3 regions of the Paucibacter sediminis genome follow, and region 3 is predicted to be linked to each of the others. Evidence: predicted binding sites of a transcription regulator. Region 3 holds the regulator's gene; each other region holds the start of a gene.

Region 1 (3,271 bases), 1.3 Mb from region 3:
CGGTCTCCAGCACGCGCCGGCGCTCGTTGTCGCGGCCACGCTGCTGGCTGGGGTCGATGCGCGCATCAGGCCCTCCGCGCGAGGCGGCCCCCTCGGCGGGTAGGGCCGACGGTGCCGGCTTGGCCCGCGCCGGCGCCTGCAGCACCGTGATGGGCGTGCCCTCGATGGTGCGACAGCCCTTTTCCTGGGCCTCCTTGGCCGAGAGCGCGTCGGTGTAGAGCACCGGCGGCCCGGGGCAGCGGTACACCACGCCCTGGGCCTGCGCCCCGCCTGCCACCAACATGGCGCTGAGCAGCAGGAACTGGGCTTGCTTCTTGGGTCGCTGGATGTGCATCGGCCGAATCGTCGAGAGGAAGGAACCAGGCTCGCATTGTGGCCCATGACGGCGCAGCAACAAAAAAGGACGGCTCGCGCCGTCCCTCTCCTGCCCTGGCAGCCCGCGGCGCGCCGTGTTGCTTCTCAACACGCACGCCGCGCGCTCCCATCACAGCGAGTAGTACATGTCGTACTCGACCGGGTGGGTGGCCATGCGGAAGCGCGTCACTTCCTGCATCTTCAGCTCGATGTAGGCATCGAGGAAGCTGTCGGTGAACACGCCGCCCTTGGTCAGGAAGGCACGGTCCTTGTCCAGATAGTCCAGCGCCTGGTCCAGGCTGTGGCAGACGGTCGGGATCTTCGCGTCTTCTTCCGGCGGCAGGTGGTACAGATCCTTGGTGGCGGCTTCGCCCGGATGGATCTTGTTCTCCACGCCGTCCAGACCGGCCATCATCAGTGCCGCGAAGCACAGATAGGGGTTGGCCGAAGGATCGGGGAAGCGCGCCTCGATGCGGCGGCCCTTGGGGTTGGCCACATAGGGGATGCGGATCGAGGCCGAGCGGTTCTTGGCCGAGTAGGCCAGCTTCACCGGGGCTTCGAAGCCGGGCACCAGACGCTTGTACGAGTTCGTACCGGGGTTGGTGATGGCGTTCAGCGCGCGTGCATGCTTGATGATGCCGCCGATGTAGTACAGCGCGAAGTCGGAGAGGCCCGCATAGCCGTCACCGGCGAACAGGTTCTTGCCGTCCTTCCAGATCGACTGGTGCACGTGCATGCCGGAGCCGTTGTCGCCAACGATGGGCTTGGGCATGAAGGTCGCGGTCTTGCCATAGGCATGGGCGACGTTCTGGATCACGTACTTCTGCAGTTGCAGCCAGTCGGCGCGCTTGGTCAGGGTGCTGAACTTGGTGCCGATTTCCATCTGGCCGGCGTTCGCCACTTCGTGGTGATGCACTTCGACCGGGATGCCCAGCTGTTCCAGGATCAGGCACATTTCCGAGCGCATGTCCTGGCCGGCGTCGACCGGGGGCACGGGGAAATAGCCGCCCTTGACGGTGGGACGGTAGCCGCTGTTGCCGTGCTCGTATTCCTTGCCGGTGTTCCACGCGGCTTCTTCGGATTCGATCTTGAAGAAGCAGCCGGACATGTCATTGCCCCAGCGGATCGAGTCGAAGATGAAGAACTCGGGCTCGGGGCCGAAGTAGGCGGTGTCGCCCAGGCCGGAGGCCTTCAGATAGGCTTCGGCGCGCTTGGCCAGCGAACGCGGATCGCGCTCATAGGCCTTGCCGTCGGCCGGGTCGACCACGTCGCAGGACAGGATCAGGGTCGGCTCTTCGAAGAAGGGGTCGATATTGGCGGTATCGGGATCCGGCATCAGCAGCATGTCGGAGGCTTCGATGCCCTTCCAGCCAGCGATCGACGAACCGTCAAAGGCATGACCGGAGGAGAACTTGTCCTCGTCGAAATGCGACACGGGCACGGAAACGTGCTGCTCTTTGCCACGGGTATCGGTGAAGCGGAAGTCGACGAACTTGACTTCGTTTTCCTTCACCATCTTCATCACGTCGGCGACGGTCTTGGCCATCAATCACTCCTAGCGGAACGGGGGTAGATCGGATCTGAGAATTCGGCGGGGGTCTGGGTCCATGCGGATGCACGGGGCCCGACTCATGCACCGTTTAAGTAAGCAGGTTGCGTGCCAACTTGAGACCAGCCGGCGCAGCCCGAGCGCCAGCGCGGTGCATGCCCGCTGGCCCGCGGATTATGCGCTTGTGGGGCTTGCGTCACCATGACGCCGCCGGGGCGGTCACCGAACCGCGCACCAATCAAGTGCCGCGGTCGGGCTCTTATCGCACCAACTCGGTGCCAATGCGCGCACCATATTGGGACAGCCCCTGCTTGAGCGCCGCATAGGCCGGCTCCAGGCGATCTGCGTCGCCCTTCACGCCCAGCTCGATATGGCGGCCCCATTGCGGATGGTCGACGCTGGGCAGGCTGAAGACCTTGATGCCGGGGAAGTCGGCCTCGATGCGTTCCATCAGCGGCGCCAGCGTGGCCTCCAGTGCCCCCAGCACGATCAGCGACTTCTCGCGCGTACCCAGCGCCCGGTGCAGATCGGCATGGCGCTGGTCCAGCACCCACTCGATCATCGGATGGGCCATCACCGGGAAGCCCGGCACGAAGTAGACCGTGCCGACGAAGAAGCCCGGAATCTGGTTGTAGGGATTGGGGATGATGCCCGCGCCCGCCGGGAACTCGCCCATCTGGAAGCGGCGTTGCGCATCCGGCGAATCGATCGCGATCTCGCTGCCCTGCTCCGCCGCGATCTGCTGCACGCGCTGCCAGATCAGGGCCTTGGCCTGCGGGTGCAGGGTCAGGTCTTGCCCCAGCGCCGCGGCGGCGGCCTGGCGGGTGTGATCGTCGGGCGTGGCGCCGATGCCGCCGCAGCTGAACACCAGGTCGCCGCTGGCAAAGGCGCGCGCGAGCTCGGCCGTGAGGCGCGCGCGCTCGTCGCCCAGGTACTGGGCCCAGCTGAGCGTGAGGCCGCGGGCGGCCAGCAACTCGATCACCTTGGCCAGGTGCTTGTCCTGGCGTTTGCCCGAGAGGATCTCGTCACCAATGATGATGAGGCCGATGTTCATGGCAGCAACGGCGGCGCGGCCGTGGTCCGGGCCTGCTCGGGCAAGGGATCGAGCACCTCCACCACCGGCCCGGCGGCGGCCTGGCGCAGCTCATGCAAGGCGGCCAGCGCGTAATGCGCGAACCACAGCGAGGTGAAGGCGAACACCAGGGTGTAGAGCCACACCGAGATCAGCACCAGAAAGGGCGCGAGCGCAATCGTCAGCACGCCAAAGGCCCAGATGGCGGCGGGTGCGGCGCCCAGATAGCCGGTCACCAGGCCGAGCGCCAGCAGCGGGCCCTTGTGCTCGCTGAGGATCCGGCGCCGCTCGGGCGC
Region 2 (3,271 bases), 390 kb from region 3:
ATGATGAAGCCCAAAGGGATGCCCACCGCGGCGGCCAGGCCGAAGCCCAGGCCCACGCGCTGCAGCGAGGCCAGGATGTTCCAGCCTATGCCCTGATCGTTCGGGCCGTTGCGGTAGAACGGGTCGGCAAACAGCTTGAGGGCGGCATCGAAGGTGAGGGCCGGGGTGGGAAAGCTGCCGCCTTTTTGCGTCAGCAAGCCCCACACCCCCACCAGCAGGGCCAGGCCCAGCACCGGCGGCAGCACGCGCATCCAGAGGGCGCGCCAGTCGAAGGGCGGCCTGGCGGGCCGGGCGGGGAGCGGCGCCCTGGCCACCGGCTTGGCCGGCGCGGCGTCCTCGCGGGTGGCCGCGAGCGGATCATGAAAGACAGCGGAGACCATGGCGCCCTCCTCAGGCTTTGACTTTGAAGGCATCGGCGTACTTGGCAGGGTCCTTGCCATCCCACACCAGGCCGTCGATGAACTTGCTGCTGCGCATCGGCTCCTTGGGCACGCTGATGTTCAGCTGCGCCGCCGCCTGCTTGTAGAGCTCGATCTGGTTGATCTGCCTGGCCACGCCCAGGTAGTCGGGATGCTCCTTCAGCAGGCCCCAGCGCTTGTGCTGGGTGAGGAACCACATGCCGTCGCTGAGGTAGGGAAAGGTCACCGCCCCGTCGTTGAAGAACTTCATGTGGTTGGGGTCGTCCCAGGTCTTGCCCAGGCCGTTCTGGTAACGGCCCAGGATGCGCTGGTTGATCGCATCGACGCCGGTGTTGACATAGGCCTTGTCGGCAATCACGTCGGCCATCTTGAGCTTGTTCTGCAGGCCGGCATCGATCCAGCGGCCCGCCTCCAGCACGGCCATGATGACGGCGCGCGCGGTGTTGGGGTACTTCTTGGCGAACTCGCCCGTCGTGCCCAGCACCTTTTCGGGATGGTCCTTCCAGACGTCCTGGGTCGTCACCGCGGTGATGCCGATGCCGTCCATGATGGCGCGGTGGTTCCAGGGCTCGCCGACGCAGTAGCCGTCCATATTGCCGACGCGCATGTTCGCCACCATTTGCGGCGGGGGCACGGTGATGACCTTGGCGTCCCTGACCGGGTTCACGCCATGTGCGGCCAGCCAGTAGTTGAGCCACATCGCATGCGTGCCGGTGGGGAAGGTCTGCGCAAAGGTGTACTCGCGCTTCTCGGCCGCCATCAGCTTGGCCAGCGAGGCGCCATCGATGGCACCCTTGTCGGCCAGCTTCTTCGACAGCGTGATGGCCTGGCCATTGTTGTTGAGCGTCATCAGCACGGCCATGTCCTTCTTGGGGCCGGCAATGCCCAGATGCACGCCATAGATCAGGCCGTAGAGCACATGGGCCATGTCGAGTTCGCCGTTCACCAGCTTGTCGCGCACGCCGGCCCAGGAGGCCTCCTTGGTGGGGATGATCTTGATGCCGTACTTCTTGTCGAAGCCCAGCACCGCGGCCATCACCACGCTGGCGCAATCGGTCAGCGGGATGAAGCCGATGCGCACCTCCTCCTTCTCGGGCTTGTCGGAGCCGGCGGCCCAGACCGTGGGGTGCAGCGCACCCACGGCAGCACCGGCGGCGCCGGCCAGCAGCTTGCGACGGTCTTCGCTCATCAAACCCTCCTTGCGCTTCTCGCTCATTGACATCTCCAAACAAGGCCACGGAAAAACAAAAAGGCGCCACGACCATCCAGCGCTTGCAGGGGCAAGCACCAGGGGTCGGACGCCTTTGTCCAGATTTCAGCTGAGCCCGCGCCGTTGCGGCCTCAACCTTGTTTAGCAGGAGCCGTGCCAGCCCTTGCTGCCTTGCGCCGGCGCCGCCATGCACGCTTGCAAGGCGGAATCAGCCGCCGCGCACCCCGATTTGGTGCGGACGCAGCAGGGCCTGCGCCTCGATGATGCGGTCGGCCACCTCGGCCAGCGGCTCGCCGCGGTCCATGGCCAGGCGGCGCAGGCGCTTGTAGGCCGCGTCTTCGTCCAGGCCCAGCTCCTGCATCAGGATGCCCTTGGCCCGCTCCACGCTCTTGCGGCCGGCCAGCTGGGCCTGGGCGCGGCCCAGCTCCTGGCGCAGGGCCAGGTCTTGCTCGAAGCGCGCGATCGCCACCTGCAGCACCGGCGCCAGGCGCTCGGCCTGCAGGCCCGCCACCACATAGGCGCTCACACCGGCCTTGAGGGCGCGGCGCATCGGGTCGTCGCTGGCATCCTCGGAGAACACCACCACGGGCCTTGGCATGCGTTCGTGCAGGGCCGCCAGGTTTTCCACCGTGTCGCGCGTGGGCGATTCGCTGTCGACGATCACCACATCGGGCTTGAGGCGCAGCACGCAGTCATGGATCAGGGTGGCCTGCTCGATCACGCCCACCACCTCGCAGCCCTGGCGCGTGAGCTCCTCGCGGATCAGCTGCACGCGGTTGGCGCCGTCGTCGATCAGCAGCACGCGCAGGCCGGGGGTGGCGGCGCGGGGATCGGGGTGCGGCGATGGCGGCGTGGGCAGCGACATGTGGGGCTGCGCTCACGCAACTTCCATGCCGCGCTGCCGGACAATCGGCCTCCCTCCCTGCTCCCGACGACGAACTCCGCACCATGAAACCGCGCTCCCTGGCCCTGGTCGCCCTGTGCTTGCTGCTGGCCCTCGGCGCCGCCGGCCTGTTCTGGCTGCGCGGCAATCTCGACCGCCTGGTGCGCGACGCCATCGTCGGCTATGGCAGCCAGATGACGCAGGCGCCGGTGCGGCTGGGCGCCGTCAAGCTCAGCGCCGGCGACGGCCTGGGGGTGTTGCGGGAGCTCAGCATCGGCAACCCGGCCGGCTTCAAGACCGCCCACGCGCTGCGCGTCGAGCAGATCGCGATCGCCGTGGACCTGGCCTCGCTGACCCGCGAGGTGGTGCTGATACGGCAGATCGAGCTGATCGCCCCCGACTTGATCTACGAGAAGGCCGGCGGCCGCACCAACTTCGATGCGCTGCAGGCGAATATCGCGCAGCAGCTGGGTGCGAGCGGCGGCGCGCCCGCCAGGGATGGCAAGCCAGGCAAACGCTTCATCGTCGAGAGCTTTGCGCTGCGCAAGGCGCGTGCCCAGGTGAGCGCCGGCTTCCTGCAGGGCAACACCGTCTCCATCGCCCTGCCCGACATCAGCCTGCGCGACATCGGCAAGGCCCAGGGCGGGCTGACGGCCGACGAACTGGGCCAGGTGATCGCCCAGGCCATCAATCGGCAGCTGCGCGCCTCCATCAGCTTCGACAAGCTGCTGAAGTCCACCGAGTCGGGGCTGGAGAGCG
Region 3 (3,271 bases):
GCTTTGCTGCAGGCTGGCATCGCGCCCGGTGGCCAGATGCCGCTCCAGCAGTGAACCGGGCTGAGCCAACAGGCTGCGTTGCATCCATGCCGGGTTCTCGGGGGCGAGGGTAAAGAGCATGCCGTCCTGGTGCGCCAATGCCACCCAGGTCTGCGCCGAGGGTTGGACGGTTTGCAGCACCAGGCCGAAGTAGTGCGGATCCAGCAGGGCGATGACCAGACCGACCGGCCGATCGCCCTGACCGAAGAGCAGGCGCGCCAGACTGATGCACTGCGCGGCCAGCGGGTCCTGCAGCGGCGGCGACACATAGAGCAGACCCGGCTGGGGATGCGCGCCTAGCGCCTGCACGGCCCGGTGCTGGCGCAGGTCCAGCTTCAGCAGGTCGACGTGCGAGCTGGCCATGATCCGGCCCTGGGCATCCAGCAGCAGCAGCGCGCGCACGCCCGGCATGGCCTGGGCCAGGGTGCGCATCAGGGGCTCGCCGTCCTGCTGCAGCTGGGCCGGCCGCCAGCCGGGCGCTTGCGAGGCCACGGTCTGCAGCGCGGCATGGGTGGCAATCAGCTGCTGCGCGACGATGCCGTCCAGGGTGCGCACCAGGCCCTCGAGCTTCTCGCCCTCGTGGCGGCGCAGCGCCTCGCGTTCATTGGCCAGCCAGCCCAGCGCGAGGGCCCAGGCCAGCGCCAGCACCAGCGCCAGCAAGGCCCAGGCGCGCCAGCGCCTCCAGGCATGGACGGCGGGCAGGTCGAGGTGGGACGGGGCGGACATCGAGGGATGCCACGGTACCCAGTCCATGGGCTTCAAAGCTTGATGTTTCTCAATCTGAGGCCGGCTACATGGCCTTGCGCAGATTGGCCGGCGCGATCTTCAGTGCTTCGCGGTATTTCGCCACGGTGCGGCGCGCCACCTGGATGCCCTGCTCCTCCAGCATGCTGGAAAGCTGGCTGTCCGAGAGCGGCTTGGCGGCATCCTCGGCGGCCACGAACTGCTTGATGAGGGCGCGCACCGCGGTGCTGGAGGCATTGCCGCCCGCCTCGGTGTTGAGCCCCGAGCCGAAGAAGTACTTGAGCTCGAAGGTGCCCCAGGGCGTGGCCATGTATTTGGCGGTGGTGACGCGCGAGATGGTGGACTCGTGCAGGCCCAGCTCGTCGGCGATCTCGCGCAGCACCAGCGGCTTCATCGCCAGCTCGCCATGCGAGAAGAAGCCCTTCTGGCGCTCCACGATGGCCTCGGAGACGCGCAGGATGGTGTCGAAGCGCTGCTGGATGTTCTTGATGAACCAGCGCGCCTCCTGCAGCTGCGTGCCCAGCGGCGAATTGCTGACGCCGCCGCGCGTCTGACGCAGCGCATGGGCGTAGAGCTCGTTGATGCGCAGCTTGGGCATCACGTCGGGGTTGAGCGTGACGCGGAAGCCGCGGCCGGACTTGCGCACGATCACGTCCGGCACCACCGCCGCCGCCTCGCTGCGCGCGAACTGGCGGCCCGGCTTGGGCTCCAGCTCGGTGATCATGCCCTGGGCCTCGCGCAGCAAGGCCTCGTCGGCGCCGGTGAGCGACATCAGGCGCTTCAGGTCGCGCTTGGCCAGCAGCTCGAGGTATTGCTTGCAGATCAGGATCGCCACCACCTGGGCCTGGCTGCGCGGCTTGGCGCGCAACTGCAGCAGTAGGCATTCGGACAGGTTGCGCGCGCCCACGCCCACCGGCTCCAGGCTCTGCAACCACTTGAGCGCGCATTTGAGCGTGTCCAGCAGATCCTCGCGCGCCTCGGCATCGGCATCGCCCGAGAGCGCCTCGGTGAGCTCTTCCAGGCTGTCTTCCAGATAGCCGTCCTCGTTGAGCGACTCGATCAGCACCATCAGCGCGGCGCGGTCGGTCTGGCTCAGCTGCATGCCGGCGAGCTGGGCGTTCAGATGCTCCTGCAGCGAGATGCCGGGGCCCTGCTGTTCGGGGCGCTCGCCATCGTCGTCGCCGCTGCCGCTGCCCGTGCCGGGTGTTTCACGGATGCCGTCGAAGTCGTCGCGCTCGGTGCCGTTCTCCCAGTCGTCGCGCTCGGTGGTGCCGAAGTCGTCGCCCTTGATCTCGGCCACCGACTCGCCCTCGCCGCTGCTCTCCGCGCTGACTTCGGCCGCCGAGTCCTCGCGCTGCAGCGGCGCCGCCGCATCCAGGCGCACCGGCGCGGCCTCGCCAAACTCCTCGTCGGTTTCCAGCAGCGGGTTGCTGGTGAGCATCTGCTCCACTTCCTGGTTCAGCTCCAGGGTGGAGAGCTGCAGCAGACGGATGGACTGCTGCAGCTGCGGCGTCAGCGACAGATGCTGGGAGAGGCGTACCTGCAGCGACGGTTTCATCGCTTACATGCGGAAGTTTTCGCCGAGATAGACCTTGCGCACGTCCGGGTTCTCGACGATCTCTTGCGGGGTGCCCTCGGCCAGCACGGCGCCCTCGCTGATGATGTAGGCGCGGTCGCAGATGCCCAGGGTCTCGCGCACATTGTGGTCGGTGATCAGGACCCCGATGCCGCGCGCCTTCAGGAAGCTGATGATGCGCTGGATCTCCAGCACCGCGATCGGGTCCACGCCGGCGAAGGGCTCGTCCAGCAGGATGAAGCGCGGCTGGGTGGCCAGGGCGCGCGCGATCTCGACGCGGCGCCGTTCGCCGCCCGAGAGCGAGGGCGCCGGGCTGTCGCGCAGCTTCTCGATGCTCAGCTCGTGCAGCAGGGTCTCCAGCGCGGCATCGATGCGGGCGCGGGGCCAGGCCTTGCCATGGTCGTCGAGCTGCAATTCCAGCACCGCGCGGATGTTTTCTTCCACCGTGAGCTTGCGGAAGATCGAGGCCTCCTGCGGCAGATAGCTCAGGCCCAGGCGCGCACGCTGGTGGATGGGCAGGCGCTGCACCGGCTGGCCGTCGATGCGGATCTCGCCAGCATCGGCGCGCACCAGGCCCACGATCATGTAGAAGCTGGTGGTCTTGCCGGCGCCATTGGGGCCCAGCAGGCCCACCACCTCGCCGCTGTGCACGTCCACATGCACGTTCTTGACGACGCGGCGCACGCCATAGGTCTTTTGCAGGCCTTCCGCCTCCAGCCGGCTGGGCGCGATGCCGGTCTCCAGCGCCGGGGTGTGCTGCGTCATGAAGGCTTGCGCGGGCTGGTCTGCAGGGTCGGGCTGGTTTGCAGCGGCAACGGGGCGGAGGCGGCAGGCGCCGCGCTGCCCTCGGCGGCGCTGGCGGCCCTGGGCATCAGCACCACGCGCACGCGGCCGCTGGGATGCGGCGAGGCC

Evidence for each region. The regulator sigma-54, encoded in region 3, starts transcription at its own class of promoters, with help from an activator protein. The targets are predictions, from matches to a motif close to TGGCANGNAANCTGCTTT.
Region 1: a site for sigma-54 is predicted at 2,000-2,017, ahead of glnA (type I glutamate--ammonia ligase). Genes of this name have one in related genera too.
Region 2: a site for sigma-54 is predicted at 1,771-1,788, ahead of PFX98_RS03740 (CmpA/NrtA family ABC transporter substrate-binding protein). Genes of this name have one in related genera too.

Annotation. Positions count from the first base shown of each region.
Region 1 is NZ_CP116346.1:5,223,627-5,226,897, forward strand. It holds gene PFX98_RS24195 (hypothetical protein) at 1-334, opposite strand, end outside; gene glnA (type I glutamate--ammonia ligase) at 485-1,900, opposite strand; gene PFX98_RS24205 (competence/damage-inducible protein A) at 2,163-2,957, opposite strand; gene PFX98_RS24210 (EI24 domain-containing protein) at 2,954-3,271, opposite strand, start outside.
Region 2 is NZ_CP116346.1:813,650-816,920, forward strand. It holds gene ntrB (nitrate ABC transporter permease) at 1-380, opposite strand, end outside; gene PFX98_RS03740 (CmpA/NrtA family ABC transporter substrate-binding protein) at 391-1,608, opposite strand; gene PFX98_RS03745 (ANTAR domain-containing response regulator) at 1,838-2,494, opposite strand; gene PFX98_RS03750 (AsmA family protein) at 2,578-3,271, shown strand, end outside.
Region 3 is NZ_CP116346.1:1,206,953-1,210,223, reverse strand. It holds gene PFX98_RS05500 (bifunctional diguanylate cyclase/phosphodiesterase) at 1-765, opposite strand, end outside; gene PFX98_RS05495 (RNA polymerase factor sigma-54) at 830-2,341, opposite strand; gene lptB (LPS export ABC transporter ATP-binding protein) at 2,345-3,124, opposite strand; gene lptA (lipopolysaccharide transport periplasmic protein LptA) at 3,121-3,271, opposite strand, start outside.